3 regions of the Nocardiopsis alba genome follow, and region 1 is predicted to be linked to each of the others. Evidence: riboswitches for the same ligand, from Rfam matches in the RefSeq annotation. Region 1 holds a riboswitch; each other region holds the start of a gene.

Region 1 (10,677 bases):
ACGTTGAACGGGTTGTACCCGGCCTCCAGACCGCGCGCCCGGCGGGCCAGGGTGATGGTCCGCCACTGGTCGGCCAGGAGCGGGATCAGGCGCAGCGCGGCGAGGACGCCCATGGCGGGGCGCTCGGGCACCTTGAGCCGTTGCACGAGCCCGTCCGACATCTCCGTGGGGTCGCTGGTGATCGCGGCCAACAGTCCGGGAAGCGCGATGGCCAGCAGGCGCACCGCGGCGCCGACGGCCCCTTCCAGCCCCTGTTCGCCGTACAGGTAGTTGACCGTCCCGCTGCTGAGGCCCATCAGCAGAAAGGGCCCGCCCAGGAGCATCAGGGTCCTACGGTCCACACCGCTGAAGGGGACCGTCAGCAGGACCACGAACAGGACCAGGCCTCCGGTGACGGCGTCCACAGCGGGGATCAGGCCGATGGCGATCGCCAGGGCCGCCAGCAGTTTCGCGGCCGGGTTGAGCCCGGTCATCCAGTAGCGGGCCCCGCCCTCGGCGGGAACGTCGAGGGTGAGGGTGTCCCCTCCCATCGTCTCCGCGGTACGGGTGCCGGATCGGGCGGTGCTCACACGTCCTCCTTCGACGAGACGGTGGCTCGACCGTCGGCGACCCCGATACGGGAGTCCACCAGATGTTCCAGGAGCAGCCGGTCGTGGGTGGCCATGACGATGGCCCGCCCCTCCGACCTCAGGGAGCCCAGCAGCTCCACCAGCTCCGTCCAGGTACGGGTGTCCTGCCCGAAGGTGGGTTCGTCCAGGACGAGGACGTCGGGGGCGTGCGAGGGCCCGGAACTGAGCGCGGTGGCCACCGAGAGCCGCCGTTTCTCTCCTCCGGAGAGCGTGTACGGGTGGACGTCGGCCAGCCGGGTCAGGCGCAGTCTCTCCATGAGTTCGCCCACCCAGGCCTCGATCTCGACCTCGCCCATCCCCGCGCGCGAGGGCGCGAAACGCAGCTCGTCCAGCACGGTGGAGGTGACGAACTGGTCCTCCGCGTGTTGGAAGACCGTTCCCACGTGTCGGGCCAGACGTCGGGCCGGCCACTTCACCAGGGGGCGTCGGTCGGCCTCGGCCAATGGCCCGCGAGGCTCGACGCTCCCCCGGTAGGGACCGGAGAGCCCGGCCAGCAGGGTGAGGAGGGTCGACTTTCCCGCTCCGTTGGGTCCGGTCAGGGCGGTCGCCGTCCCGGCCTCGGGGGCGACGCGCACCCCCTCCAGGACCGTGCGGCGAGGGCCGACGCGGACCCCCACCTGGAAGGGGGTCCGCGCCGTCACGTCCACGGCCTCGATCAACGGTGCCCCTCCCGGGGCCGCCGTGAGCGAGGGGGCGGGTTCGTTCCCGGGGATCCACACGCCCTGGGCGGCCAGGGAACGCCCGTGTTCGGCGAAGATCTCGGCGGGGGCGCCGTCTGCGATCACCCCGCCGCCCGGTTCCACCACCACGACCCGGTCGACCAGGTCCACGACCTCGGCGACCCGGTGTTCGACCAGGACGAGGGTGGCCTCGGTCTCGGCCAGTAGACGGGCGAGCAGGGACCGGACCAGCTCGGCCCCGGCCGGGTCGAGGTTGGCGGTGGGCTCGTCCAGCAGCAGCAGGCGAGGGCGCATGGCCAGCGCTCCGGCGATCACCAGTCGCTGCTTCTCTCCGCCGGACAGGGCACCGGTGGAATGCCGCAGACCGTAGGGGAAGCCCACGTCCGCCAGGGCCCCCTCCACCCGGGGCCGGATCGCCTCTCGTTCGATACCGAGGTTCTCCAGACCGAACGCGACGTCGTCTCCGGCCCGGGCCATCACGAGCTGGGTCTCGGGGTCCTGGGCGACCAGGCCGACCCGACCCCTACCGCGGGCGGCGGGCTCTCCGTCCACACGGAGCAGGCCCTCCTCCTCGCCGCTGATGGCGCTGTCGGGGCCGGTGAGCCCGGCCAGGGAGTGGAGCAGGGTGCTCTTGCCCGCGCCGGAGGCGCCCAGCAGCAGGATCCGCTCCCCGGGTTCGACGACCAGGTCCACGCCGCGCAGGGCGTGGGTGTCGCGGCCCGCGTGCCGCCATCCCCAACCGGAGAGCTCCACACGCGCGCCGCCCACGTTCCTCGCTCCCATGGGTCAGCCCTTGGCCGAGGGGAAGGGGGCCAGGGCGCCGGCGCGCGCCAGGGCGGTGGTGAGGAGCCTGGCTCCCACACCCGCGATGAGGGCGGCGCTGATCACCACGATCACCCCGTAGGTGATCTGGTAGTGGAGCGGCCAGGTGACGTTGTAGGCGATGTTGTCCCGGATGGCCGGGGACAGGCCCGCGAACGCCGCGGCGAGCACGGCCACGCCCATGTTCCAACGCCGGTAGGCGAACGCCAGGAAGACCAGTTCGGGCAGCAGCCCCTGGAGGGTGCCGTCGAGGATGACCGCGAGCCCCCACTGGGTCCCCAGGACCGCGGAGACCGAGGCCGCCGCGATCGAGGTGAGCACGGCGGCGCCGGGCTTGCGGACGATCAGACCACCGAGCACGCCGGAGATCAGCCACATGCCGTAGACGACGGCCTGACCGGGCGGGAAGAACACGAACAGCGGCGTCGTGATCGACCAGACGATGTTCCACAGCCAGAAGACGACACCGACCGCCACACCGATCACGGCGGCGACGACGATGTCGACGGTGCGCCAGCTCTTGAGGCCGGCCCGTACCTCTTGGAGGAATCCGGCACGCGCGACCTCGCGGCCATCGGTCGTGCCGGTCCTGTCTTCGGTACTCATTACCCGAGGGTTCCCTTCGTCGGAGCGACGGAGGGGAATGCGGCCAAGAGCGCCATCACGCGTTCTCACGCGCACGATGGCGGGTTCTCACGACTTCCTTCGCCGGCATGATCCGGATCAGGTGTCTAAGGGTCTGCGGCCCGGTGCCGCACTCTCAGCGCTTCCGCGCTCCCCTGTCGGTTCGGCTCCATTATGCGCCATGAGGCAAATATCGGAGCTCTTGACCCTCCATACCCCTTTCACCACGACATATAGGCCTCTGTCCACCTCGGGACCATGGACCGCGCGCGAGCGGGCCCGGTGGTCAGGTGCCGGCCCCCTCTCCGGTGTCGGAGCCCTCGGTGCCACCGGAACCTTCGGTGCCTTCGGTGCCCCCGGTACCTTCGGTGCCGCCCGTGCCTCCGGTACCGTCCGAGCCCTCGGTACCGCCCGTGCCGCCGGTGCCGTCCGAACCTTCGGCGCCCCCGGTCCCTTCGGAGTCCGCGGAACCCTCGGTGCTCTCCGTGCTCTCCGTGCTCTCCGTACCTTCGGAGTCCGCGGAGCCGGCGGCGTCCTCGGGGCCGTCCGCTCCGCCCTCGTCATCGGAGTCGTCGTCCTTCTCCCGTCCAGGCGGCTCCGCCGTCGGGTCCCCGAAGGAACCGGGAGAACCGGCGAAGCTCTCGGAGGGCAGCCCCTCCGTCGCCCCGCGCATGGACTCCTGCCAGATCGGTCCGGGCAGGGTCCCTCCGTAGACGACGCCGAAGTACTGTCCGCCGATGGTCACCCCGCGCAGCGGGTTCTGCTCACCACCGCGCACGTCGCCGACGACGACCGCGGAGGCCAGGTTCGGGGTGTGCCCGGCGAACCAGGCGTAGGCGGATCCGTCGGTGGTACCGGTCTTGCCCGCCGCGGGCCGCCCGATGTCCAGGCCCTTGGCCGTACCTCCGTCGAAGGTCTGTTGGAGCAGGTGGTTGACCCCGTCGGCGGCCTGTTGCTTCACCACCCGCTCACAGTCGGAGTCGGCGGTGACCCGCTCCTCCGTGCCGTCCTCGGTCAGAGAGCGCACCGGCCGCGGCTCACAACGGATGCCGCGGGCCGCGAAGGTCGCGTAGGAGTTGGCGACGGTCAGCGGGGACACCTCCTGATCCCCGAGGGTGAAGGAGCTCCACACTCCGAGATCCTCACCATCGGCGCGGTGCACGCCGGCCTTCACCGCCATCTCGGAGGTCTCGCACAGACCGACCTTCTCCTGCAACTGGGCGAAGTAGGTGTTCACCGAGCCCTTGGTCGCGCTGATCATGTTGTGTTCGCCGTCGTCGCTCTCGCCGGCGTTGCTCACGCTCCACGACGACATCCGGTCGCCGCCGCAGTCGGTCATCCCACCGACGGACATGCTCTTGGGCGAGTTGAACCTGGTCCCGTACCCCATCCCCTGTTCCAGGGCCGCCGCCAGGGTGAAGGTCTTGAAGGTCGATCCCGCCTGATAGCCGCCGGAGCCGCCCTCGTCCCGATCCACGGCGAGGTTGATCGAGGTGGTTCCGGAGGCGTCGTCGTCGAACCCGTAGCGCAGGTTCTGGACCAGGCCCCGGATCCGACCGGTTCCGGGTTCGACCAGCGCCTGGGCGGCGAACTTGGTGGAGTCCTCATGCGGGACCCGCTTGTCCACGGCGTCCTGGGCCGCGTCCTGGGCCGCGCGATCCATCGTGGTGCGCACGGTGAGACCGCCCTGGGCGATGCGCTGCTCCCGCTCGGCGGCGGTCTTCCCCAGCATCTCCGAGTCGGCCAGCCAGCGCATGACGTAGTCGCAGAAGAACGGGTAGTCGCTCTCCATGCAACTGCCGCCCCTGGGGGTGTGATCGATGCCCAGGTCCTCGGCCTTGTGGGCGGCGGCCTCCTCCGCTTCCAGGTGACCGGTGTCGACCATGCGGTCCAGAACCAGGTCGCGACGTTCCTTCGCCCCCTCGGGGTTGTTGAGGGGGTCGTAGAACGAGGGCCCCCGGACCAGGCCGACCAGCATCGCCGCCTGACCGGCGTCCAGATTCTCCGCCGAGATCGAGAAGTAGCGTTGGGCCGCGACCTCGATGCCGTGCGCGCCGGCCCCGAAGTAGGCCAGGTTGAGGTAGCCCTCCAGGATCTCGTCCTTGGTGTACCGGTCCTCGATGTCGATGGCGTAGCGCAGCTCGGTCAGTTTGCGGCCGAGGGTCCGTTCGCTGGCGCCGTCGACGTCCCCCTCCGAATCGGCGGTCTCGATGAGGAGGTTCTTGACGTACTGCTGGGTGATGGTGGAGCCGCCCTGCATGTCTCCCTGGGCCGTACGCAGCGCGGCCCGCAGGACGCCCTTCATGTCGAGCCCGTTGTGCTCATAGAAACGGTCGTCCTCGACCGCCATGAGGGCCGAGGGGACCCAGGGGCTGATCGCGTCGAGGGAGACCACGTCCCGTTCGCGTTCGGAGACCTCGGCGAAGGGCTCCCCGGCGTCGTCGGTGAGCAGGACGCCCGACGACAGGTTCGGGACCTCCAGGTGCCCGGGGAGGGCCATGAAGCCCGCGGCGGTGTCCCTGGCCACCAGGCCCGCGCTTCCCGCCCAGGGCAGCACGAGGACGGCACAGAGCAGACCCGCGACGGCGCCCAGACCCGACAGTCGCAGATACGCGTCGCGTCGTTCCCGAGTCGCGTCCTTCTCGAACTCCGCGATCCTCTCCTGGAACAGGGCGCGGGCCCGCTCGACCCTCTCCTGGAACAGAGCGCGGGCCCGCTCGATGAACCCACCGCCCCCGTCGACCTCCGTCACGTCGCCCCCTAGAGCCGTGTGCCGCCCCTCCGCCTCGCGACGGTGGGCATCGCGTCGACCACCCTCGCAGGAAGGGCCTCAAGGGAACTCCGTTAAATCGGGTGTGTCACTGAAAAGCTTCCTCAATACCTTGTAAACCACACAGAGCAACAGAAGATTACACAGAGTAGACACATTGGACATGATCGAGTGTCCGGAATAGACCCTCGACCACTCGGGGCGCATTAGATGAGCCCTACCCAGTTCACTCCCACCGGCAACCAGCGGGACAGATCTTCGGACTTTTCATGATGGAGAATCGAAAAGCAACCGGGGAGAACACAGAATCCACTGCGAATTTATGCCTTCTTCGCCGGTTTTCGAGCGATGAAAACCGACAAATACCCGACCTCGACCACGGGCAAGAATGTGGCGAGGATCACATGTGCGACTCGGCCTCGACACTCCGCCAAAGCCAGGGCCAGGGCGGACGATGGACATCGGAGACCACCGAAGCCGCAATCCGGACAGTTTCCATTCGGTTCTTCGTCGACTCCATCCTGCCTTTGATCGGAACCCGATCATTCTTCGCGCGTGCGTCGTCACGCGCCTCCTCATGACGCCCTGACAACGATGATTACGGTGTAGCCAGTGATCGGACGCCTGCCCATAATCGACATATCTCCGGACAACGACCTCGGGCCGGTGAAGGCCGTTCCGGGAGAACGCTTCACCGTCGGCGCGACCGTGATCCGCGAAGGGCACGATTCCCTCGCCGCGGGCGTCGTCGTCCATTCCCCCCGTGGTCGCCGCGAGGCTCTCGTCCCCATGCGCGAGAAGGCCCCCGGGACCGACCGGTACGAGGCCGAGATCAGCCTGCCCTCCGAGGGCGACTGGTCCTTCTCCATCGAATCCTGGACCGACCCCTTCGCCACATGGCTGCACGTCGCCCGCGTGAAACTTCCCCTCGGCGTCGACACCGACCTCGTCCTCGAGGAGGGCGCCCGCCTGCTCGCGCGCGCCGCCCGTCGCACCCCGCGAGACCCCGCCCTCTCCGAGGCGGCCACGCTCCTGCGCGACACCTCGACCGATCCGATGGAACGCTTCACGACGGCCGTCACCGACGAGGTCGTCGCCGCCATGGACCGCAAACCCCTGCGGGAACTCGTCACCAGGTCCAAGCGGACCAAGGTCGTCGTCCACCGCGAACGGGCCCTGTTCGGTTCCTGGTACGAGTTCTTCCCCCGCTCGGAGGGCGCCCGGGTCGACGTGGCCCCGGGCGAGGAGGCCTCCGGAACCCTCTCCGACGCGGCCAAGCGCCTGCCCGCCATCGCCGACATGGGGTTCGACGTGGTGTACCTGCCGCCGATCCACCCCGTCGGTACGGCCCATCGCAAAGGTCGCGACAACACGCTGACCGCGGGGCCGGGGGACCCCGGCTCGGTGTGGGCCATAGGTTCGCCCGAGGGAGGACACGACGCCGTCCACCCCGACCTGGGCACCCTGGAGGACTTCGACGCCTTCGTCGCCGTGGCCTCCGACCACGGACTGGAGATCGCCCTGGACCTGGCGCTCCAGTGCTCGCCCGACCACCCCTGGGTCTCCGAGCACCCGGAGTGGTTCACCACGCGCGCGGACGGCTCCATCGCCTACGCCGAGAACCCGCCGAAGAAGTACCAGGACATCTACCCGCTCTGCTTCGACAACGACTTCGAGGGTCTGTACGCCGAGGTCCTGCGGGTCGTGCGGCACTGGATCGACCACGGGGTGCGCATCTTCCGGGTGGACAACCCGCACACCAAACCGGTCGCCTTCTGGGAGCGCCTGCTCGCCGAGGTCGCCGAACGCGACCCCGACGTCCTCTTCCTCGCCGAGGCCTTCACCCGGCCGGCGATGATGCGCACCCTGGCCAAGATCGGCTTCCATCAGTCCTACACCTACTTCACCTGGCGCAACGACAAGGACGAGCTCACCGAGTACCTCACCGAGCTCAGCCGGGAGACCGCGCACTACCTTCGACCCAACCTGTTCGCCAACACCCCGGACATCCTGCACGCCTACCTCCAACGAGGCGGTCGACCGGCCTTCGAGGCGCGCGCGGTCCTGGCGGCCCTGCTCTCCCCGACCTGGGGGATCTACTCGGGCTTCGAGCTGTGCGAGAACACCCCGGCCCACCCCGGCAGCGAGGAGTACCTGCACTCGGAGAAGTACGAGTACCGCCCCAGGGACTGGGCCGGGGCCGACGCCTCCGGAACGACCATCGCTCCGCTCATCACCAGGCTCAACGAGCTGCGACGAGCCCATCCCGCCCTGCGCGAGCTGCGCAACCTGCGGTTCCACCACGTGGACCGGCCGGAGTTGATCTGCTTCTCCAAGCATCGCCCCGGCGCCCCCGGTGAGCCCGACGACGTCGTTCTCGTCGTCGTCAACCTCGACCCGCACCACGCCCGCGAGGCCACGGTGCATCTGGACCTGCCGTCGATCGGCCGCACGTGGGAGGAGGACCTCAAGGTGACCGACGAGCTGACCGGACGCTCCTACACGTGGCGGGCGAGCAACTACGTCCGGCTCGACCCGGCGACCGGACCGGCGCACGTGTTCACCGTCAACGGCAGATGACGCCCGGGACCCGGCGGCGGGACGGAACCGCCGCCCGGGCCCGGACGCCCGTTGATCCGATGTCGAACATTCTTGGTGGGGAGCAGTAGATGAGCAAAGACGAGTCCGGACCCGGCGCACACGAGCACGCCGAACACGGTCCGCTCGCCCCGGCCACGGGGGCCGCCACCGGCCCCCTCATGTCCTCCGGTGGAGCCCGGGACCCCCATTGGTACAAACACGCCGTCTTCTACGAGGTGCTCGCCCGCGGGTTCTTCGACTCCAACGGCGACGGCACCGGCGACCTCACCGGCCTGGTCCGGAAACTGGACTACCTCCAGTGGCTCGGCATCGACTGCCTCTGGCTGCTGCCGATGTACGAGTCCCCGCTCCGCGACGGCGGGTACGACATCTCGGACTACTTCAAGATCCTCCCGGAGTTCGGTGACACCGCCGACTTCGTGGAGCTCCTCGACGAGGCGCACCGGCGCGGGATCCGCGTCATCACCGACCTGGTCATGAACCACACCAGCGACCAGCACCCCTGGTTCAAGGCCTCCCGTGAGGACCCCGACGGACCCTACGGCGACTTCTACGTGTGGTCGGACACCGACGACCGCTACGACGAGGCCCGCATCATCTTCGTCGACACCGAGACCTCCAACTGGACCTACGACGAGGTGCGCGGCCAGTACTACTGGCACCGCTTCTTCTCGCACCAGCCGGACCTGAACTTCGAGAACCCGGCGGTGCAGGAGGCGATCCTGGAGGTCCTGCGGTACTGGCTGGACCTGGGGATCGACGGCTTCCGCCTGGACGCCGTGCCCTACCTGTACGAGCGTGAGGGCACCAACTGCGAGAACCTCAAGGAGACGCACGAGTTCCTCAAGCGGGTCCGTGCCGAGGTCGACCGCCTCTACCCGGACCGGGTGCTGTTGAGCGAGGCCAACCAGTGGCCCTCGGACGTGGTCGACTACTTCGGCGACTTCGAGTCCGGCGGCGACGAGTGCCACATGAACTTCCACTTCCCGCTGATGCCGCGCATGTTCATGGCGGTACGACAGGAACAGCGCTTCCCGATCTCGGAGATCCTCGCCCAGACCCCGCCGATCCCCCGCAACTGCCAGTGGGCGATCTTCCTGCGCAACCACGACGAGCTGACCCTGGAGATGGTCACCGACGAGGAGCGCGACTACATGTACTCCGAGTACGCCAAGGAACCCCGCATGCGCGCGAACGTGGGGATCCGTCGGCGACTCGCGCCCCTGTTGGACAACGACCGCGACCAGATCGAACTGTTCACCGCGCTGTTGCTCTCGCTCCCGGGCTCTCCCGTGCTGTACTACGGCGACGAGATCGGCATGGGCGACAACATCTGGCTGGGCGACCGCGACGCCGTACGGACCCCCATGCAGTGGAGCGCCGACCGCAACGCCGGTTTCTCCAAGGGCGACCCCGCGCGCCTGTACCTGCCGCTGATCATGGACCCGGTCTACGGCTACCAGGCGCTCAACGTGGAGTCCCAGCGGGAGAACCCCGGTTCCCTGCTGAACTGGACCCGCCGCATGATCCAGATCCGCAAGCGGCACCCCGTGTTCGGCACCGGCGAGTTCACCGAGCTGAACGCCACCAACCCGAGCGTGTTGGCGTTCATCCGGGAGCACGGCGACGACCGCATGCTCTGCGTCAACAACCTGTCCCGGTTCCCGCAACCCGTGGAGCTGGACCTGTCCCGCTACGCGGGCGTGCGACCGGTGGAGTGCGTGGGAGGGGTCCGTTTCCCGGAGATCGGCGACTCCGCCTACCCGCTCACCCTGCCCGGTCACGGCTTCTACTGGTTCCAGCTGCCGGTGGAACGGACCACGGAGGGGACCGGAGCCGACCGCGGGGAACTGCCCTCGTACGGGCTGCCGGCCGCGGGCCTGAACAGCCCCGACGATCTGGAGGTCCACCGGCCCGTCACCGCATCGTGCCGTTCCGGATCCTCGGAGCCGGACGACGGTGAGCTGGGAAGCGGGCCCGCCTGACATGTCTCAGCTCGAAGAACTCCTCGCGGTCTGGCTTCCTCGACAACGCTGGTTCTCCGGTAAGGGGATCCCGATCCGCCGGGTCCGGATCGAGAGCAGGTACACCCTGGTCTCGGCCGGCCCCGGCGGGCCCGACCTGAACGTGCTCGTCGTGCAGGCGGGGCAGCGCGGGCTCAGTTCCCGCTACCAGGTGATGCTGGGTTCCCGGCCGCCCCGGTCCCTGCCTCCGCGTCTGGCCCGCGCCGCCATAGGCGTCTGCCCGGTCGCCGGCGGCCGTCCCAGGGTGGTGTACGACGCCGCGCACGATCCCGTGCTCACGGAGATGCTGTTGGAACGCTTCGCCGCGGAGGAGGACCCCGAGCGGCGGGGCAGGGTGCGGTTCCGCACCCTGCCCGGCACCGAGGTCCGCCCCTGCGGGGCCGGGCGGCTCCTGACCGGCGAACAGTCCAACACGTCGTTGGTCTACGGGCGCGACTACGTCCTGAAGACCTTTCGCAGGCTCTGGCCCGGCCGCAATCCGGACCTGGAGCTGAACATGGCGTTGTCCGGTTCGCCCTACGTGGCGC
Region 2 (10,677 bases), on a different contig from region 1:
GGTAAGCGTTCCCTGTCCGCCTACCTCGGTCAGTCGGTCCTGTGCGCGCCGATCCTGTCCGCCTGGGGGCTGGGTCTGGCCGCCTGGATGACGTCGTGGACGATGTTCCTGTACGCGGTCGGGGTCTGGCTGGTCACCGTGGTGATCGCCTACGGCATGGAGCGCGCCGGCCGTCGCGGACCGGCCGAGGTCCTGCTCCGACGTCTGTCCTACCGGCGGGTGAACACCCCTTCGCCCGCATCCGCCCCGGAAGGGGACGAGGGGCCGCACCAAGAGCGGACCACCCCCTGACCCGAAGGCGCAAAAAGGCGCGTGCCGATCAGTGCTCGGCACGCCGCCTTCCTCCAGGATGGCTGTCATGGGCGACGATCACATGACAAACCACACCATAGGGGTGACCGGGGCCACCGGTGCCCTGGGCGGACGCGTGGCCGCCAGGATCGCCAGGCTCGGGGCCAGGCAGCGTCTCATCGTGCGCGATATCAATCGGGCCCCGGAGTATCCGGGCAGTAGCGCGTCGATGGCCGTCTACGAGGACACCGCCGCCTTCGAACGGGCCTGTCGTGGTGTGGACACCCTGTTCCTGGTCTCGGCGACCGAGTCCGAGAATCGGATGGACACCCACATCAGCGCGGTGGACGGCGCCGTCCGGGCCGGGGTGTCCCGGATCGTGTACCTGTCGTTCCTGGGTGCCGGACCGGCCGCCACCTTCACCTTCGCCCGGACGCACTTCTTCACCGAGGCGCACATCCGCTCGACCGGGGTGCCGTACACGTTCTTGAGACCCTCCCTCTACCTGGATCTGATGCCCTCCTGGGTGGACGACCACGGTGTGGTGCGCGGCCCGGCCGGAGAGGGTCGCGTCGCCTGGGTGTCCCGGGACGACGTGGCGGACGTGGCCGCCACCGTGCTCACCGACCCCGTGGTGATCGCCGCCTCCGAGGAGACCACCTACGACGTGACCGGCCCGGAGGCGCTCTCGGTCGGGGCCACCGTGGAGCGACTGGGCCGGCTCACCGGACGTTCGATCCGGTACGTGCCCGAGACCTGGGAGGAGGCCTTGGAGTCGCGTCGCTCGAGCGGGGCCCCGGAGTGGGCGGTCGAGGGGTGGGCCTCGTCGTACGCGGCGATCGCCTCCGGTGAGCTGGACGTGGTCTCCCCCACGGTGCCGGATCTGACCGGGCATCCGGCCCAGTCGATCGAGGGCTTCCTGCGCCGCCATCCCAGCGCGTTGTCGCACGTCCACGTCTGATCGCTCCGCCCCGGCCGTCGTGCTCCCGCACGGCGGCCCCGTCGTCTCCGAGGTTCCCCGAGGGAATCCTCCCCTCCCCCTTGACCTCAACATTGGTTTAGGTAGGAGGGTCGTTCTTGTAAGACGAACGACGGACCACGGAGTGTGCGATGCGAGCGGTGAGAGTGGACGGATTCGGCGGCCCGGAGGTCCTCGCCCTTCACGAGGTCCCCGAGCCCGAGCCCGGTCCCGGCGAGGTGGCCGTACGGGTGGAGGCGGCCAACGTCATCTACCTCGACACCCTGATCCGGAGGGGCCTCGCCCGGGAGTTCTTCCCGATCGAGCCTCCGTACGTGCCGGGTTCGAGCGTGGTGGGCCGGGTCGAGGAGGTCGGCCCGGAGGCCGATCCCTCCCTCGTCGGAGCCCTCGTGCTCTCCGAGACGGAGGAGGGCGGATACGCGGAGCGGGTCGTGGTCCGTGAGGACGGCCTGGTACGGGTGCCCGACGGGCTCTCCCCCCACGATGCCCTGGCCCTGCTGGTCGACGGAGCCACGGCGATGCTCCTGGAGCGCTCCGCCCGTTTCCTCCCCGACACCCGGGTGCTGGTACTGGCCGCCGCGGGCGGCGCCGCGAGCCTGGTCGTGCAGCTCGCCCGGCTGGCGGGGGCCCGGGTGATCGGCGCCGCGTCCAGCCCGGAGAAGCGGGAACTGGCCCGAGCCCTGGGAGCGGTCGAGACCGTGGACTACTCGGCCCCCGACTGGCACGACCGGGTCCGCGAGATCACCGGCGGGGCCGGGGTGGACGTGGTCGTCGACGGGGCCGGAGGGGCGCTGGGGGCGTCGGCCTTCTCCCTCGTGGCCGACGGGGGACGTTTCGTCAGCTACGGCACCACCGACGGGGAGATCGTCGAGATCGACGAGGCCGAGGCGTCCCGACGTCGGATCGAGACCGTGGGCCTGTTCGACATCCAACGGGAGGAGAACCTGGGCCGGAACGACCTGGCCAGACTCGCCTTGGAGGAGGCCAGGGAGGGCCGGATCCGACCGCACGTGGGGATGACCCTGCCCTTGGAGCGGGCCGCCGAGGCGCACCGGGCGCTCCAGGAGCGTCGGGTCGTCGGGAAGGTGCTCCTCGTCCCCTGACCCGAACGGTCAGGAACGGTCGGAGCGCGCGGTCAACCGGGCCCGCAACGCGGCGGCGGCCGCTCGGGGGTCCTCCGCCTCGGTGATCGCGCGCACCACGACCACCCGACGGGCACCGGCGTCCAGTACGCGGTCGACGTTGTCGAGGTCGATGCCGCCGATGGCGAACCAGGGGCGGTCGCCGGCCAGCTCGGCGGCCCGCTCGACCAGGGAGAGCCCGGCCGCGGGACGACCCGGCTTGGTCGGGGTGGCCCAGGTCGGCCCGACACAGAAGTAGTCGCTGCCCGCCTCGGCCGCGGAGGCCGCGGCGGCGTCGGCGTCGTTGTTGGAACGGCCGATGATCGGGTCGGCGCCGATGATGTCCCTGGCCATGGGGACGGGAAGGTCCCGCTGCCCCAGGTGCAGGACGTCGGCGCGCACCGAGCGGGCGATGTCGGCCCGGTCGTTGACCGCGAGCAGGGCCCCGTGCCGCTCGCAGGCCTCGCGCATGATCTCCAGGGCCGCGAGCTCCTCACGGGCCTCCAGACCCTTGTCCCGGAGTTGGACGATGTCCACACCTCCGGCCAGGGCGGCGTCGGTGAACTCCGCGAGATCGCCGCGCCCGGTCCGGGCGTCGGTGCACAGGTACAGAAGCGATGCGTCCAGGCGCTCGCGCAGGCTGGTTCCGTGGCTGGTCCTCACACCGTCCACCTTAGGGCCCGGAGATCGGGGACCCGAGGGCACCCCCGTGCGGAGCGCCCCGGGCCCCGGACCCGCCTCAGAAGGCCAGGCTCTGGGCGCGGCGCCGCACCTCGGTGCCCCGGTTCTCGCGCATGGCCTGGATCGGGGTTCCGGGCAGGGTGTCGTCCGGGGTGAACAGCCAGCGCAGGGCCTCCTCCGTGGAGAACCCGGCGTCGGTGAGCAGCACGATGGTGCCGGGCAGCCCCTTGACCAGGTCCTCCCCGTCCAGGAAGGCGGCGGGGATGGAGAGTTCTCCGCCCCGGACCAGACCCATCAGCCGCTTCTCGCGGATGAGCGTCTTGATCCGGTTCGGGCTCACGCCCAGCGGCCGGGCGGCCTCTCGCAGGGTCAGCCAGTCGCCGACCAGTTCGTCGATTTCACGGTCGCTTTGTGTCACCCTCCCAATCTGCCACACACGGCCGGCCACGCGGACCGTCCCGGCCGTGCCGGGTGACCTGGCAGAGGTCCCGACGCGCCCCCTTCGAAGGGCCTGTCCTAGGATGGGGTACCGAACAGACACGTCCCGCGGGAGCCGGGTGGACCCGGCTGAGAGGGAGACTGCCCGTCTCCGACCGCACGAACCTGATCCGGATCATGCCGGCGAAGGGAGTGGAGGAGCGCACCGTGCGTACTTTCGAGGAAACCCCCGACACGAGGATTCGTCCTACCAATACCGTGGTCGTGGTGGGCGGTGGCGTCATCGGCCGCGTCACCGCGTGGCGGGCCGCCCAACAGGGCCTGGACGTCACGCTGGTCGAGCCCGATCCGGTGGACGAACCGTCCCACGCGCGTGCCGCCTCGACCGTCGCCGCGGGCATGCTGACCCCCGCCACCGAGGCGGTGTTCGGCGAGGAGGAGCTGATGGCCCTGGGCCTGCGCTCCGCGCGGATGTACGACGACTTCGTCGCCGAGGCGGAGGCCGCGAGCGGCCGATCGGTGGGTCATCGCCGCACCGGCACCCTGCTGGTCGCCTTCGATCGGGACGACCTGGCCGTCCTGCACGATCTGCACGCCCTCCAGGAACGGCTGGGGATCGCCACCGAACGGCTGGGCGGCCGTGAGTGCCGCAGGTTGGAGCCCATGCTGGCGCCTTCCGTGCGCGGCGGTGTCCTGGCCCCCGAGGACCACTCCCTCGACCCCCGGCTCCTCCTCCGGGCCCTGGCCGAGGCCGGGAGGCGCGCGGGGGTGCGCGAGGTCTCCGGGACCGTGGCGGAGGTCTCCTCCCCGGGCCCCGACGGGGCCCGCCTCGGGGTACGTCCGATCGACGGTCCCGTCCTTCCGGCGCACCAGGTCGTCCTGGCCGCGGGCTGCTGGGGCGACCGGATCACGCTGCCCGCGCCGGTGGTGCCGCCGCTGCGCCCGGTCAAGGGACAGTTGCTGCGCGCCCGCGTGCGCGCCGGAGAACCGCCCATCGTGGAGCGCACCGTGCGCGGCCTGGTCCGCGGATTCCCCGTCTACCTGGTGCCACGCGCCGACGGCGAGGTGATCGTGGGCGCCACCCAGGAGGAACTGGGCCACGACACCGCCCTGACCGCGGGGGGACTCTGGCAGGTACTGCGGGACGCCCGAGAGCTGGTCCCCGGGGTGGGCGAACTGGAGATCACCGAGACCTGCGTGGGCCTGCGCCCCGGATCCCCCGACAACGAACCCCTCCTGGGCCCCACGAGGGTCCCGGGACTGCACCTGGCCTCCGGCCACTTCCGCCACGGGGTGCTCCTGGCCCCCGTGACCGGAGAGGTCATGGCCGAGGCGCTCACCACCGGCACGCTGCCCGAGTACGCGCGCCGGTTCGCCGCCGACCGAGCCGTGCCCGGCGGTGACACGCGGGAGAAGCCGACGACGTGGGAGGAACAGTGGAACTGATCATCAACGGCGAGAGCCGCCAGAGCGAGGCCGCCACGGTCGAGACGGTCGTGCGCGACCTGACCTCGGCCGGGGAGGGGCGGATCCCCGGCGGGATCGCGGTCGCCGTCAACGACGAGGTCGTGCGCCGTACCGCCTGGGCCGAGACCGCCCTGTCCCCCGGAGACCGTGTGGACGTCCTGACCGCCGTGCAGGGAGGCTGAACCATGACCGACACCCTCGACGCCCCCACCACGATCGACGATCCCCTCGTCATCGACGGGGTCTCCTTCGGTTCCCGGCTCATCACCGGCACCGGCGGCGCCCCCTCCCTGGAGGTCCTGGAGGAGGCCCTGCTCGCCTCGGGGACCGAGCTCACCACCGTGGCCATGCGCAGGGTCACCCCCGGTACCCGCGGTTCGGTGTGGGACGTCCTGGAGCGCAACGCGATCCGGCCGCTGCCCAACACCGCCGGCTGCTTCACCGCCGTCGAGGCCGTGCGCACCGCCCGGTTGGGCCGTGAGGCCCTGGAGACCGACTGGGTCAAGCTGGAGGTGGTGGCCGACGAGCACACCCTGCTGCCCGACCCGGTGGAGCTGCTGGACGCCGCCGAGACCCTCGTGGACGAGGGGTTCACCGTCCTGCCCTACACCAACGACGACCCGATCCTGGCCCGTCGACTGGAGCAGGTGGGGTGCGCCGCCGTCATGCCGTTGGCCGCGCCGATCGGTTCGGGCCTGGGCATCCGCAACCCGCACAACCTCGAACTGATCGTCGAGCAGGCCCGGGTCCCGGTGATCGTCGACGCGGGCATCGGTACCGCCAGCGACGCGGCCCTGGCGATGGAACTGGGATGCGACGCGGTGTTGTTGGCCACTGCCGTGACCCGCGCGCAGGACCCCGTCCGTATGGCGACCGCGATGCGCGACGCCGTCCGGGCCGGGCGGGGCGCGCGTCTGGCCGGCCGTATCCCGGTCCGCCGTCACGCGCTGGCCTCCAGCCCCGACGTGGTCTGACACCCGTGCGTCGGGCCGGCGTGGATCGTCGGCCCGACGGACGGTTTGCGCTCGTCCCCTACCGTGGTGGGGTACGGCGGCCCTTTGGAGGGCGCCGCTCCCATCAGAACCGCCCAGGCGCGAACTCCCTCGACCGCACACGGAACGACCTTGTGCGACACGGACCGGGGACGCCGCGACCGTGAACCGCGGGGCAGAACCGACGCCGGATTCCGCTATCGTGTCGGTTCGATACCTGGTGTCGGGTACGCGCCACCGGCCGCGATCTCCCGCGCTCCCCGCAGCAAGGACACAACTCCGCCGTGGACATGACGAATTCCGACCCGCTTGTAGGCGCGACACTGGACCGTCGCTACTTCGTCGAGTCAAGGATCGCCGGTGGCGGCATGGCGACGGTGTACGTCGCCCACGACCTGAGACTGGACCGCAGACTGGCCTTGAAGGTCATGCATCCCTCTCTGGCCCAGGACCCCTCCTTCGTCCAGCGCTTCATCAACGAGGCGCACTCGGTCGCCAAGCTCTCCCACCCCAACGTGGTGCAGGTCTTCGATCAGGGCGAGGATCAGGGACACGTGTTCCTGGCCATGGAGTACGTCCCGGGCCGGACCCTGCGCGACCTCCTCAAGGAGCAGGGCAGGCTGGCCCCCCGGCAGGCCCTGAACTTCATGGCCCCGGTCCTGGCCGCGCTGGGCGCCGCCCATCAGGCGGGCATGGTGCACCGCGACGTCAAGCCCGAGAACGTCCTCATCACCGAGGACGGCCGGGTGAAGGTCGCCGACTTCGGTCTGGCCCGCGCCGTCGAGCAGTCCAACCAGGGACTGACCCGGACCGGCACCCTCATGGGCACCGCCGCCTACCTGGCCCCCGAGCAGATCGAGAAGGGCACCGCCGACGCCCGCAGTGACGTCTACGCGGCCGGCATCATGCTCTACGAGCTGCTCACCGGTGGACAGCCGCACACCGGCGAGACCCCCATCGCCATCGCCTACCAGCACGTCACCGAGGACGTCCCCCGTCCCTCCCACTTCCTGCCCGGGCTCCCGCCCGAGGTGGACACCCTGGTCACCAAGGCCACCGAGCGCGATCCCAGGTACCGTCCGAGCAACGCGGGCCAGTACCTGGCCAAGGTGCTGGAGGTCCTGCGCGACCTGCCGGAGAACCCCGCCCCGGCCCAGGGCCGGATGGCGCCGGTCGCCCCGACCGGTCCCTCCGCCGCCACCATGACCGCGCCCCAGTTGATCGCCGGCGGCGCAGGTCCGGGGACCGAGAACGCCACCATGGTCGTCGACATGGGCGCCATGGACGGCTATGGCGACGACGACCGCTACCCCGACGACGGGGAGCGTTCCCGTTTCGGCCGTAAGCCCCTGCTGATCGCCGGTGCCGCGGTCATGGCCCTGATCGTCGGCGTGGTCGGCTGGTGGTTCCTGCTCGGCCGCTTCGAGTCCGTTCCCGACGTGATCGGGTCCACCCCCGAGGCCGCGGGGACCGAGATCCGGTCCAGTGGTCTGATCTACAACCTCTCCGACCGGACCGTCTACAGCGACGACGCCGCCGCCGGCGAGGTGGGCGGTACCGACCCCGAGATCGGTACCCGGCTCTCCCCGGGCGACGAGGTGACGGTGTTCCTCTCCAAGGGGCCGCAGGAGGTGGACATGCCCGAGCTGGTCGGCGCCGACGTCGCCGACGCCGTCAAGGAGTTGGAGGACCTCGGGTTCGAGTCCGACAAGATCGCCCAGGAAGAGGTCGACGCCACCGACAAGGACCCCGGCGAGGTCATCTCCACCTCGCCCGAGGCCGGCTCCACCGCCGACCGTGAGGAGACGGTGACGCTCACCGTCAGCCGGGGCATCCCCGTGCCGAGCCTGGCCGGGGAGAAGCTGGAGGACGCCGAGGCCCAGCTGGAGGACCTGGGTCTGTCGGTCGAGGTCGTCGAGGAGGAGAGCGAGAACATCGACGAGGGCCGGGTGATCACCCAGAGCCCCGACACCGGCATCAACGTGGGCGCCGGCTCCACCGTCACCCTGACCGTCTCCACCGGGCCCCCCGGAGTGGACATCCCCAACGTGGTCGGCGAGCGGATCAACGACGCCCGCAAGACCTTGGAGGAGGCGGGCTTCGAGGTCGAGGTGGAGCGCATCCTGGGCGGCCGGATCGTGGCGCACCAGTCGCACAACGGCAAGGCGCCCAAGGGCACCGAGATCACGATCACCGCGACCCCGCGGGGGATCAACCTTCCCGGTGACGACGATGACGACGACGACTGATCCGGTCGGTCTTCGATGAGGGGCGGGGGGCGCGGGCTCCCCGCCCCTCTCGTCTCTCCGTCTCCGGGAGGAACGGCGTGAACCGGCCACGCCCCGTCCTGCCGTTCCGGGCTTCTCGGGCACTACGCTCGGCGACATGAGCGGTGACGACATCCGAGTACTGGTGGTGGACGACCACCCCATGTGGCGTGACGCGGTGGCCCGGGACCTGGACGAGGCGGGCATGACCGTGGTGGGCACCGCGGGCGACGGCGCCAAGGCCCTACGGATCGCCCCGGCGGCCCGTCCCACCCTGGCCGTGGTGGACCTGCACCTGCCCGACACCGACGGGGTGCGGCTCACCTCGGCGCTTCTGGCCCTGCCCGAGCCTCCGAGGGTCCTGGTGCTCTCGGCCAGCGGGGAGAGCGAGGACGTGCTGGCCGCGGTCAAGGCCGGCGCCACCGGCTATCTCGTGAAGTCGGCCGGCCGGGAGGAGCTCTTGGACGCGGTGCGGCGGGTCCACGCCGGAGAGGCGGTCTACACCCCCGGACTGGCCGGTCTGGTCCTCGGCGAGTACCGCCGGCTCTCGGCCGAGGACGAGAGCGCCCGCGCCGGAGACGAGAAGAGCCCCCGACTCACTCCCCGGGAGACCGAGGTCCTGCGTCTGGTGGCCAAGGGGCTGGCCTATAAGCAGATCGCCCGAAGACTGACCATCTCCCACCGGACCGTACAGAATCACGTGCAGAACACCCTGACCAAACTCCACCTGCACAACCGGGTGGAGCTGGTGCGCTACGCCATCGACCAGGGGTTGGACGAATGATCTCGGGGACGGAACGGATATCACCGGTACTTTCGGTCTCCCCTGCCCCGGGGAGGGGGCGGGATTTCGGAGGTCCTTTCCGGCCCGGGGGTTGGCTCGGTCTCGTCTGCCCCACTATGGTCTAGACCATCTGGCGTCCGACGCCGTCAAGACACACAACGTCGAGGAGAATGTCGCATGCGAGTCGGTGTGCTGACCGGTGGCGGAGACTGCCCCGGTCTGAACGCGGTCATCCGCGCCGTGGTCCGTAAGGGCATCAAGGACTACGGCTACGAGTTCATCGGCTTCCGGGACGGCTGGCGTGGGCCCCTGGAGGGCGACACCATGCCGCTGGACGTGTCGGCCGTACGCGGCATCCTCCCCCGCGGAGGGACCATCCTGGGCTCCTCCCGCACCAACCTGATGAAGATCGAGGGCGGTGTCGAGCGGGTCAAGGACAACATGGCCGGCCTGGGCGTGGACGCCCTGGTCGCCATCGGCGGCGAGGACACCCTCGGTGTGGCCCGGCAGCTGCACGACCGCGGCGTCAACGTGGTGGGCGTCCCCAAGACCATCGACAACGACCTCAACGCCACGGACTACACGTTCGGGTTCGACACGGCCGTCAACATCGCGGTGGAGGCGATCGACCGCCTGCACACCACGGCGGAGTCCCACCACCGCGCCCTGGTCGTCGAGGTCATGGGCCGGCACGCCGGCTGGATCGCCCTGCACTCGGGTATGGCCGCGGGCGCCAACGTCATCCTCATCCCCGAGCGCCCCTTCGACATCGACGAGGTCGTCGCGCACGTCGAGAGCCGTTTCCGGACGCAGTACGCCCCCATCATCGTGGTCGCCGAGGGAGCCCACCCCAAGGAGGGCCAGATGGAGCTCCAGACCGGCGAGAAGGACTCCTTCGGCCACGTCCGTCTGGGCGGCATCGGCCAGAACCTGGCCGACGAGATCGAGCGGCGCACCGGCAAGGAGTCCCGCTCGGTCGTGCTCGGCCACGTCCAGCGCGGCGGCACCCCCTCCGCCTTCGACCGGGTGCTCGCCACCCGCCTGGGCGTGCACGCCATCGAGGCCGTGCACGACAAGGCCTTCGGTCGGATGGTCGGCCTTCAGGGCACCGACATCGTCCGCGTCGACCTGGCCGAGGCCACCGACACCCTCAAGACGGTCCCCGCCGAGCGTTACCAGGAGGCCGAGGTCTTCTTCGGCTGATCCGCGCCACGCGACGGCCCCTCCCGACCCCGTCGGGAGGGGCCGTTCGACGTCCGAGGGGTGTCGGTCCTCTCGATCGGCGCCGAACGGGAATGTACCGAGCGCTCCGGAGATTGTTCGATACTGGAGGGAAGCGGTGGACACTCCCGGTCTCTCCATCGCGCCCCTCTCCCTCTCATCGGGTACCAAGGCACCATCTTTTCCGGAGGTAGCACCATGTCCGCGTCGCTGGAGTCCGCGCCGCTCCCCGTAACCGAGGTCGGTGCCGACGCCGGGCTCGGAGAGCTCTGCGTGCTGATGAAGCTCGGCGAGATCGTCCTCAAGGGCTCCAACCGCAAGCTCTTCGAACGGCGTCTGCACAACAACATCCGTGCCTCGGTCCGCGACCTGGGCGACATCCGGCTCTCCCAGCGCGGCGCCGGTGTGATCATCGTGCGCAAGCCCGGGGCCTCGG
Region 3 (10,677 bases), on a different contig from region 1:
CACCGCGCGACGCACCCGCACCTCGACCCCGCCGCGTACCGACGCCTCCACCAGGTGCGGGGTGATCAACAGCCGCACCGCCGCGTGACCGCGTCCGGGGCCGGAACGGGCCAGGGAGCGCAACCGCATCGCCGCCTCCGCCGTACGGCCGGAACCCAGATCGAGCAGGGCCAGGGCCCAGGAGGCGAGCCCCGCGGGGAGGCCGACGTCGTGTTCCCCGGCCAGCGCCAGCGCGGTCTCCGCGTGCTCCCGACAGTCGTCCTCCTCACCCCGAAGGGCGGCGACGAAGGCGAGCGCGCCCCGGTGATGGCTCGCGCAGTTGTCCTGCCCGGACCCCACCGCGCTCCGCAGCCCTTCGGCCGCGCTCTCCTCGGCCAGGGAGAGGCGTCCGAACCACATCTCCGCGTAGGTCAGGAACTCCAGGGCCTGCGGGACCAGGGCCAGAGCACCGGTCCGGCGCGCGATCGTCACGGCCCGCCCGGCCAGGGACCGGGTGCGCATGTGGTCGCCTCGGAGCAGGCCGGCGATCCCGCCCAGAACGAGCGCCTCGGGGTCCCCGATCCGCTCCGCGACCCTCTCGGCCCGTTCCAGGAGCTCGGCGCCCTCACGGTGCCGGCCCTGGAACATGGCGGCCTTCCCCGTCATGTAGTCGAGGACGAGACGATCCCAGGGCCTCGCGCGGCCACCATCGGGCGCGGCCTCGGAGACGAGGGTCCGGGCGCGTTCGACGGTGGCGAAGAAACGCTCGTGGTCACCGGACAGGCATCCGGCCTCGCCCGCCTGCAACAGGGCCCGCAGGGCCGTACTCGGATCGCTCCTTGCCAGCCGTTCGGCGGCCGGGCCGAGCCGTTGGACGGCGTCGATGGCCACCCCCGAGCGCAGGTCCATCTCGGCCCGGAGCAGGTCGGCGTGGTCCTGGACGGCGTACCCCCGGTCGCTCCGGACGGGCAGTGAGCGCACGCGTTCGAGGAGCCGCCCGGCCCGGGCCGGAGCACCGGACAGCCAGGCGGATCGGGCGGCGTCGACCAGGCGCCTCCCCCGAAGGATCGGATCGAGGCTCAGGCGGGCCGCGTGTTCGTGGAGCAGGGAGGCCGGGGCGTGGCCGTTCCGCTCGACGGCGCGGTGCGCCTCCGCGTGAAGGGAGGCCGCGACCCTCTCGTCCGGGCCGCCCCCGACGAGCGCGCGATGCCAGAGGGCCCGGCCGGTGTCCCGGGCGTCCTCGTGCGCGCGGGCCAGGTCCAGGTGCGCGGAGCGCCGTTCGGCGGGGGAGGCGTGGTGGTAGCCGGCCGAGCGGGCCAGTGGATGGGCGAAGACCGTCCGGTCCCCCGTCTCCACGACCAGTCCGGCGCGACGCGCGGGTTCGAGGACGTCGGGGTCCGTCGACGCGGGGGCGTGCGGGTCGGCGGCGGCCCGCACCAGGGCGAGTCGGGTCTCCTCCGGAAGCCGATGGAGACGCTCGACGAAGGCGTCGGTGAGTTCACCGTGAGAGCGTGGTGGTCGTTCCAGGGCGACCGCCCCGGAACGCTGGTCGGGGGTGCTCCCCTCCAGTAGCTCGAGGGCCGCACGGGGGTTGCCCTCGGCGGCCTCGGCGAGCGCGGAGGCCACCGGTTCGGTCGGCCCGTCCTCGGCACGCCCTCCGTGCCCCGCGGCCGACTCGCGCAGCAGGCGCAGAACGGCCCGTTCCGGCAGAGGGCGCAGACGAAGGGCCGGGACGCCGGCGAGCAGCCCCGGTTCCGGACCTTCGGCACTGAGCAGGACCACCGCTCCGTCGTGGGTCAGTCTGCGGGCGGCGAAGGCCACGACCCTCCGGGAGAGCGGGTCGAGCAGGTGGAAGTCGTCGACGTGGAGCAGGAGCGGACTCTGGGCCGCGACCTCGGTGAGCAGCCCCAGGGCCGCGCCGGCCAGGGGGAGGTCGCCGCCCGGCTCTCCGGTGTCCAGGGCGCGGGTGAGGGTCTCGCGTTGGACGTGCGGCAGACGTGGGAGGTAGGGGAGCGCGGGCCTCAGGAGTTGGTGGAGGCCGGCCAGGGGGATCCGGCTCTCGCCCGGCGCCGCGCGGGCGTGGAGCACGGTGAAGTCGGGTGCCTCGGACACGGCGCGCTCCAGGAGTGCGGTCCTGCCGGAGCCGGGAGGCCCCGTCACGAGCAGGCCGCCGCTCCGTCCCGAACGGGCGGATTCGAGCAGGTGGCGGAGGGAGAGCAGTTCGTGGTCGCGCCCGTACAGGGGCGCTGTACGTGTGAGCGGGTTCACGCTGTTCACCCCCTTAAGTTACTCGTCGGTTAAAAACGAGTAAAGGGACCGGCGATTCGGCCGATGCGCGCGCCATGGTCCGCGGCGCACAATCGGGATCCCCCGCCTCCCCCACCCTCGGAGCTCATATGAGACGCCCGATCTCCCTCCTGCTCGGATTCGTCCTCGCCCTCGGAATGTCCCTCCAGGCCGCCCCCGCCGGCGCCGACTCCCACACCCCCGTCGTCTTCGTCCACGGGTTCATGGGCAAGGGCGGCCAGTGGGACGACATGCGGGCCGCCCTCGTCGACTCCGGCTACCCGGAGGACCGGCTGCACGTCTTCTCCTACGACTGGGCCCGTTCCAACACCACCATCGCGGAACGGCTCTCGGAGCGGATCGACGAGGTGCGCGGCGAGCACGGTGTCGACCGCGTGCACCTGGTGACCCACTCCATGGGCGGCCTGTCCTCGCGCTACTACATCAAGAACCTCGGCGGCACGGAGACCGTCGACCAGTGGATCTCCATCGGCGGCCCCAACAACGGGACCGACATCGCGAACCTGTGCCCATCGCCGATCACCCCTTGCGCCGAGATGAGGCACGGGTCGGACTTCCTCGCCGACCTCAACTCCGGCGACCCCACGCCCGGGCCGGTCGGGTACACGACCCTGCGTTCCCCCTGCGACATCGTCATCTCTCCCACGGAGAGCACCTCCCTGCCCGGGGCCGACAACATCCGGGTCGGGTGCGTGGAGCACATCTCGATGATGTGGAACGGCGAGGTCATCGATCACGTCCGTCGCGTCGTCGGCTGACCCGTCCCCGACATGGGACGGGGCGACGGTCCGTTCCCACGAACCGTCGCCCCGTCCTCGACCGGAGGCCTACCCCGCGGTGGCGGGGTCGGCCTCGTCCGCGTGCAGGTCCCGGCCCTCCTGGACCTTCACCAGTGAGACCGCGGCGAAGGAGATCACGGAGAGCCCGACGATGTACACGCCGATGGTCCACGAGGCGCCGAAGCTGTTCAGCAGCAGCTCGGCGATCATCGCGGCGAAGGCCCCGCCCAGGATCGCCCCGAGGGCGTAGCCGATCGAGACGCCCGAATAACGGACCTCCGCCGGGAACATCTCCGCGTACAAGGCGGACTGGGGTCCGTAGCTCAGGCCGAAGGTCAGCGTGAAGACGAAGACCCCCACGAAGTACAGGAGGACGTCGCCGGTGTCGACCAGGAACCACATCGGCACCGCCCAGGCGGCGAGCAGCACGTAGCCGATCTGGAAGGTCCGCACCCGGCCGATCCGGTCGCAGATCCATCCGCCGTACAGCGTCGAGATCAGCCAGCCGAAGGAGGCCAGGGTCGTCGCCAGCAGGACCGGGCCGCGTTCCATCCCCAGCCCCATGTCCTCGACCGGCCTCGAGGCGTAGGTGGCGAGGAAGGCGATGACGAGGTAGCCCGCGGCGTTGTTGGAGACGAAGATCAGCGCGGAGAGGACGACCTCACGGGTGTTCTCGCGGAACAGGCGGCCCAGCGGGGCGGAGGACTTGGCCCGACGCGCCTGCATGTGCTTGAAGACCGGGGACTCCTCGACCGTCTTGCGGATGAGGTGGCCGACGACGATCAGCACGACGGACAGCAGGAAGGGGATGCGCCAGCCCCACTCGAGGAAGGCGTCGGTACCGATGATCGCGGTGATGACCCAGACCACGAAGGTCGCGAGGATCATGCCGCAGGGGACGCCGATCTGCGGGTAGGCGCCGAAGTAGCCCCTCTTGTGCACCGGAGCGTGTTCCACCGACATCAGGGCGGCCCCGCCCCACTCGCCGCCGGCGGAGAAGCCCTGGATGATGCGCATCAGGATCAGCAGGATCGGGGCGGCCATGCCGATCTGCGCGTAGGTGGGCAGCAGGCCGATGACGAAGGTCGCCACGCCCATCATGACGAGGGTCGCCACCAGGATCCGCTTGCGTCCGAACCGGTCGCCGAGGTGGCCGGCGACGATCGCGCCGAGCGGCCGGAAGAGGAAGGAGATGCCGATGGTGGCGAAGGAGAGCACCTGGGCGACGCCCGGGTTGCTGGCGGACAGGGGTTCCAGGAAGAGCGGTGCGAGTACGAGGCCCGCGGCCTGGGCGTAGATGAAGAAGTCGTACCACTCGATGGTGGTACCGACCATCGTCCCGGCGAGGACCTTGCGCTTCTCTCTTCGGTCGAGAGGGGCACCCGGTTCGGGGGTCGTGGCGTCGGAAGTCGCCATTGCTGCTCCGTAGTTCTCTGCCGGCATGGGCCGGATCCGTCGATGGGCCACGGCAGGCGCCGTCCGCGTATTCGGGGCGTACAAGGGGAAAACGGACGACATGCTCATGAGCCCCAGAACACCATGCCATGTGAGGCACGACACTTTCTACACCGGGGCCTTACTTTCGCAGTTGAGAACACATGTCCTTACCGAACGGTCGGTCGGAAAGTCCGGGTTCCAGCACACTCCGTGACGCCGTACCGCACCCCACCCCACGTCCTCGTAAGGACGGTGGACTACCTTGAGCACCAGTGACACGGGGTGCTTCGGACCGCACAGGGGTTCCGAGCTGAGATCACACCCGTCGAACCTGATCCGGGTAACGCCGGCGAAGGGATGTCCACTCACCCGCCCCCGGCGGTGACTCCTCTGTGCACGGCTCCCTTCTCCGCCAGACAGAAAGGGAACCGATGTCCTCCCCCGAAGCCGCACAGGCGATCCCTCTCGACCGACAGGTCGTCCTCGTCACCGGTGGAGCCCGCGGGCTGGGCTCCCATCTGGCCCGGGCCTTCCTGCGCGAAGGGGCCCGTGTGGTGATCAACCACCGGAGCAGCGCCGATGCCGCCCGCGAACTGGCCGAGACCCACCCCGACACCGCCCTGGCGGTCCGGGCCGATGTGCGTGACCGCGACCAGGTCACCGCGATGGTGGAGGAGGCCGAGAGCCGCTTCGGCGCCCCCGTCACCACCGTCGTCAACAACGCCCTCGTCGACTTCTCCTTCAACGGCGACGCTCGACCGCACGCCGACACCTTGACGTGGCAGGACCTCGACCGGCAGTTCAGCGGGACCGTCCAGGGCGCCTTGAACACCGTGCAGGCGGCCCTCCCCGGAATGCGCCGGGCCGGGGGAGGGCGGATCGTCAACGTGGGCACCAACCTGTTCCAGCACCCGGTCGTGCCCTACCACGACTACACCGCGGCCAAGGCGGCCCTGCTCTCCCTGACCCGCACCCTCGCCCACGACCTGGGCCCCGACGGCATCACCGTCAACATGATCTCGGGTGGTCTGCTGCGCACCACCGACGCCAGCTCGGCCACCCCCGAGGAGGTGTTCGACCTGATCGCCTCCGGCACCCCGCTGCGCCGGGTCACCACCCCGGCCGAGTTCGCCGACACCGCCCTGTTCTTCGCCTCCCCCTGGGCCCGGTCGGTCACCGGACAGAACCTGGTCGTCGACGGCGGGCTGGTGATGGACTGATGCCCGAGATCGAACGTCAGGCGCACATCAACCTGTTCATCTTCGGCTCCGGCCACCACAAGGCGGCCTGGCGTCACCCCGATTCCCCCGCCGAGCGGATCGGGGACATCCGTTACTACGAGGAGCTGGCCCGCACCGCCGAGCGGGGCCTCCTGGACGCGGTCTTCTTCGCCGACGGCCACGCCGCCGGCGAGGTGGCCGAAGGGCCGTGGTGGTTCCTCGAGCCCCTGACCGCACTGGCCGCGATGAGCCGGGCCACGGAACGGATCGGGCTGGTCAGCACCGTCTCCAGCACCTTCTACACCCCCTTCCACGCCGCCCGCATGCTGGCCTCGCTCGACCACATCTCCGGCGGTCGGATCGGGTGGAACGTGGTCACCTCCATGTTCGACACCGAAGCGCGCAACCACGGCTACGAGAGGATGCCGGAGCACGGGGAGCGCTACGCCCGCGCCGAGGAGTTCGTGGACGTGGTGCTGCGGCTGTGGGACTCCTGGGGCGAGGACGCCCTGCGCCATGACCGCGACGGTGTCTTCGCCGATCCCGAGCTGGTCCGCCCCATCGACCACCAGGGGGAGCACTTCCAGGTCGACGGCCCGTTGAACGTACCGCGCCCGCCCCAGGGTCACCCGGTGCTCTTCCAGGCGGGCGCCTCCGAGCAGGGCCGCGCGCTGGCCTCCCGTCGCGCCGAGGCGATCTACTCGGTGGCCTACGACCTCCCCAGCGCCCAGGACTACTACCGGGACGTCAAGGCGAGGATCCGGCGGGCGGGCCGCGACCCCCGTTCGGTGGCGATCATGCCGGGGCTGGTCACCTACGTGGGCTCCACCGAGGCGGAGGCCGAGGCCAAGCGGAACGAACTGGACCTGCTCCTTCCGGTGGAGGAGTCGTTGCGACAGTTGGGCCTGTTCGTGGAGCAGGACTGCTCGGACTGGGAGCTGGACGCGCCCGTCCCCGAACTCCCCCCGTTGGAGGCGTTCACCGGACCCAAGGGTCGCTACGCCACCATCCTGCGGATCATCGAGTCCGAGAGGCCCACGGTGCGCGGGCTGCTCGGACGTCTGGCCGCCGGCGGCGGGCACTGCACCATGACCGGCACCCCCGAGCAGATCGCCGACCGGATCGGCGTATGGCTGCGTGAGGAGGGCGCGGACGGCTTCAACCTCATGCCGCCGTCCCTGCCGGGAGGGATCGAGGACTTCGTGGACCACGTGATCCCCGTCCTCCAGGAGCGGGGGCTGTTCCGCCGCGAGTACACGTCGGAGACCCTGCGCGGGCATCTGGGGTTGGAGCGCCCGGCCGCACCCTCGCATCGGTGACCCTCGCCGGCCGGGTCCACCCACCTCGATCACGGTGAGCGGACCCGGCGGTGCCGTCGCGGTGGTCTGCTCAGAGCAGGTGCCTCAGGTAGCGGCCGGTGCGGCTCTCCGAGGTGGCCGCGATCCGCTCCGGCGTCCCCTCCGCCACGATCCGACCGCCCGCGGAGCCCCCGCCCGGCCCCAGGTCGACGACGTGGTCGGCGCCGGCCACCACCCGCATGTCGTGCTCGGCCGCGACCACCGTGGCCCCGGACTCCACGAGGTCCCGGAGCCGGTCCATCAGCACGTCGGTGTCGTACGGGTGCAGCCCCGTCGTGGGTTCGTCCAATAGATAGACCGTGTCCGCCACCCGACGACGCTGGAGTTCGCCCGCGAGCTTGATCCGCTGGGCCTCCCCGCCCGAGAGCTCGGTCGCGGACTGCCCCAGACGCAGATACCCCAGACCGACCGCGCGCAGGGTCTCCAGGGAGCGCCGCACCGCCGGCACCTCGTCGAAGAACTCCAACGCCTCCTCGACCGACATCGCCAGGACGTCGGCGATGGTGCGCCCCCGGTAGAGGACCCGCAGGGTGTCGGGGTTGTACCTGGAGCCGCCACAGGTGGGGCAGGGGGCGTAGGTGGTGGGCAGGAACAGCAGCTCCACCGAGACGAAACCCTCGCCCTCACAGGTGGGACAGCGTCCACCCGTGACGTTGAAGGAGAAGCGACCCGCTCCGTAGCCGTACTTCTTCGCCTCGTCGGTGGCGGCGAAGAGTCTGCGCACGGTGTCGAACAGACCCGTGTAGGTGGCCAGGTTGGAGCGAGGGGTGCGACCGATGGGCTGCTGGTCGACCCACACCACGCGCCCGCGTTCCGACGCGCGTTCCTCCACCGCCGCCAGCAGGCTGGACTTGCCCGCCCCGGACACCCCGGTGACGGCGGTGAACACCCCCAAGGGGAGATCGAGGTCGACGTCGCGCAGGTTGTTGCGGTCGGCGCCGCGTAATTCCAGCACGCCCCGGGCCTCGTGTCGAGGACGCTCGGGAACGACGTTCTCGAACAGGTAGCGCCGTGTCACCGACTCCGGCTCGTCGCGCAGACCCTCCACCGGGCCGCTGTAGAGGACACGGCCACCGTTCTCCCCGGCCCCGGGGCCGACGTCGACCACCCAGTCCGCCCCGCGCACGATGTCGAGGTTGTGCTCCACCAGGCAGACGGTGTTGCCGCCGTCGCGCAGCCGTCGCAGGATGTCGGAGAGCGCCTCGCGGTCGGCCGGGTGCAGCCCCGCCGAGGGCTCGTCGAGGACGTAGACCACACCGAACAGTCCGGTGCGCAACTGGGTGGCCAGACGAATGCGCTGTAGTTCCCCGTGGGAGAGGGTGGGGGCGGGCTGGGCCACGCTCAGATAGCCCAGTCCCAGCTCCATCAAGATCTCGGCCCGGCCGGTGATGTCCCGGGTCAGGACCCCGGTGGCCCCTTCCTCGTCGTCGTTGTGAGGACGCAGCAGCTCGACCAGGTCGGTCAAGGACAGGCGGGCCAGTTCGGCGACGTTGTATCCCGCGAAGGTGACCCTCAGGGCCTCCCGCCGCAACCGGAGCCCTCCGCACTCGCGACAGGTGCGGTTCTCCATGAACTCGGCGGCCTTGCGTCGCCGGGCCTCGCTCGCCGAGGTGCCGTAGGCCTTGAGCACCAGTCGACGGGCGCTGGTGTACCGCCCCTGGTAGGGGCGGTGGATCCGACCGGCCTCGCGGACCGGATGGACCGTCACCACGGGTTCCTCGTCGGTGAACAGGATCCACTCCCGCTCCCGTTCGGGCAGTTCCCGCCAGGGTCGGTGGATGTCGTATCCGAGGGTGTCGAGGATGTCGCGCAGGTTCTTGCCCTGCCAGGCTCCAGGCCAGGAGGCGATCGCCCCGTCGGCGATGCTCAGGGAGGGGTCCGGGACCAGGGAGGCCTCGGTGACCTCGTGTTCGACGCCCTCGCCGTGGCAGACCGGGCAGGCCCCGACGGCCGTGTTGGGGGAGAAGGCGTCCGAGTCGAGGTGTTCGTCTCCCGGTGGGCGCTCTCCGGATCGGGACAGGAGCATCCGCAACGAGTTGGAGATCATGGTGAGCGTGCCCACCGTGGACCGGCCCGAGGGGCTCGTCCTGGGCTGGGCCAGCGCCACCGCAGGCGGCAGACCGGTGATCGACCCCACCTCCGGGTCCGGGAGTTGGCGCAGGAGCCGCCGGGCGTAGGGCGCCATGGACTCCAGATACCGGTGCTGGGCCTCGGCGTAGAGGGTCCCGAAGGCCAGCGAGGACTTGCCCGATCCGGACACCCCGGTGAAGGCCACCATCGCGTCGCGGGGCAGCGACACGTCCACGTTCCTCAGGTTGTGGATGCGCGCCCCGCGGACACGGATGTGATCGTCGATTTCCGCCATGTCCCCAGGTCTACCCGGTTCGACCGCTCACCTCGACCGACGAGGCGCCGCGCCCCCATCGACCTTTCTTGGTCAGTGACCTACTATCTCTTGTTCAGCAACCAATAAGGGGTGGAACATGGACCAGAGGGTCGTGATCGTCGGGGCGGGTCCGGTGGGCCTGTGGCTGGCCGCGGAACTGAGATACGGCGGGGTCGAGGTGACGGTCCTGGAGCGCCGCACGGAACGGAACGCGAACTCCCGGGCACTGACCGTCCACGCGCGCACACTCGAACTGTTCGACTCCCGAGGGGTGCTCGACCCCTTGCTGGCGGAGGGCACCCGGATACCGAACGGGCACTTCGCCGTACTCGACAGCCGACTCGACTTCCGCGGGCTCGACTCGCCCCATCCGTTCACCGTGGCGATCCCCCAGGAGCGCACCGAGCGGATCCTGGAGGAGCACGCCCGAGGGAAGGGCGCCGACGTCCGCCGCGGGGTCACGGTGTCCGGTCTGGAGTTCGGCGAGGACCGGGTGCGCGTTCTGACCGAGGACGGGGAGAGGATCGACGCGCCGTGGGTCGTCGGGTGCGACGGCACCCGCGGCATCGTGCGCACGGCGGCGGGAATCGACTTCCCGGGCACCTCCTCGACCTGCCTCGGATGGTTGGCCGACGTCCGCGTCTCGGAGCGGCCCGACCCTCCGATCGTCGACGCCTGGAACGACGAGGGACAGGTCCTCGGGGTGCCCCTGTCGGAGGACCTCTACAGATTCGTGGGCATCGCGCGCGAGGACGTACGCGAGGACCGACCGGGCGAACCGACCTTGGAGGAGGTACGGCGCAAGATCACCGCGGTCACCGGACGGGACTGGGGCGCGCACTCACCGGTCTGGCTCTCCCGGTACGGGAACGCCGCACGGATCGCCGAGCGCTATCGCTCGGGCCGGGTCCTGCTCGCCGGGGACGCCGCCCACCGGCACATGCCCGCCGGCGGTGTCGGAATGAACGTGGGGATCCAGGACGCGGCGAACCTGGGCTGGCGACTCGCCTCGACCGCCCTGGGGACGGCCCCCGAGGGTCTGCTGGACGGCTACCACGACGAACGCCACCCCGTGGGCGTCGATCTGTTGCGCGCCACGCAGGCCCAGACCGCGCTGCTCACGGACTTCTCCCCGGACGGGCGGAGACTTCGGGAGTTGATGAGCGAGCTGATCTCTGAGGTCCCCGCCCTCGCCGACGACCTCGCCCGAC

The links. A riboswitch is a leader RNA that binds a small molecule or an ion and turns the genes downstream of it on or off. The one in region 1 is predicted to bind thiamine pyrophosphate.
Region 2: it holds a riboswitch for thiamine pyrophosphate, as region 1 does, so the genes downstream of both, thiO (glycine oxidase ThiO) here and TR33_RS09430 (ECF transporter S component) in region 1, are expected to answer to the same signal.
Region 3: it holds a riboswitch for thiamine pyrophosphate, as region 1 does, so the genes downstream of both, TR33_RS19115 (3-oxoacyl-ACP reductase) here and TR33_RS09430 (ECF transporter S component) in region 1, are expected to answer to the same signal.

What each region holds. Positions count from the first base shown of each region.
Region 1 covers NZ_BAZE01000004.1:137,654-148,330, forward strand. Annotated here, with positions in the region: gene TR33_RS09420 (energy-coupling factor transporter transmembrane component T family protein) at 1-530, opposite strand, end outside; gene TR33_RS09425 (ABC transporter ATP-binding protein) at 566-2,092, opposite strand; gene TR33_RS09430 (ECF transporter S component) at 2,096-2,737, opposite strand; TPP riboswitch at 2,815-2,922, opposite strand; gene TR33_RS09435 (transglycosylase domain-containing protein) at 3,042-5,507, opposite strand; gene TR33_RS09440 (alpha-1,4-glucan--maltose-1-phosphate maltosyltransferase) at 6,138-8,105, shown strand; gene treS (maltose alpha-D-glucosyltransferase) at 8,195-10,111, shown strand; gene TR33_RS09450 (maltokinase N-terminal cap-like domain-containing protein) at 10,113-10,677, shown strand, end outside.
Region 2 covers NZ_BAZE01000007.1:220,833-231,509, reverse strand. Annotated here, with positions in the region: gene TR33_RS15165 (DUF418 domain-containing protein) at 1-291, shown strand, start outside; gene TR33_RS15160 (SDR family oxidoreductase) at 359-1,252, shown strand; gene TR33_RS15155 (zinc-binding dehydrogenase) at 1,402-2,373, shown strand; gene thiE (thiamine phosphate synthase) at 2,383-3,054, opposite strand; gene TR33_RS15145 (Rv2175c family DNA-binding protein) at 3,131-3,490, opposite strand; TPP riboswitch at 3,609-3,719, shown strand; gene thiO (glycine oxidase ThiO) at 3,688-4,956, shown strand; gene thiS (sulfur carrier protein ThiS) at 4,947-5,159, shown strand; gene TR33_RS15130 (thiazole synthase) at 5,163-5,951, shown strand; gene pknB (Stk1 family PASTA domain-containing Ser/Thr kinase) at 6,254-8,218, shown strand; gene TR33_RS15120 (response regulator) at 8,355-9,020, shown strand; gene TR33_RS15115 (6-phosphofructokinase) at 9,198-10,223, shown strand; gene thiI (tRNA uracil 4-sulfurtransferase ThiI) at 10,440-10,677, shown strand, end outside.
Region 3 covers NZ_BAZE01000011.1:23,272-33,948, forward strand. Annotated here, with positions in the region: gene TR33_RS19100 (AAA family ATPase) at 1-2,256, opposite strand, end outside; gene TR33_RS19105 (esterase/lipase family protein) at 2,376-3,044, shown strand; gene TR33_RS19110 (MFS transporter) at 3,114-4,481, opposite strand; TPP riboswitch at 4,771-4,877, shown strand; gene TR33_RS19115 (3-oxoacyl-ACP reductase) at 4,934-5,722, shown strand; gene TR33_RS19120 (LLM class flavin-dependent oxidoreductase) at 5,722-7,041, shown strand; gene TR33_RS19125 (ATP-binding cassette domain-containing protein) at 7,112-9,445, opposite strand; gene TR33_RS19130 (FAD-dependent monooxygenase) at 9,564-10,677, shown strand, end outside.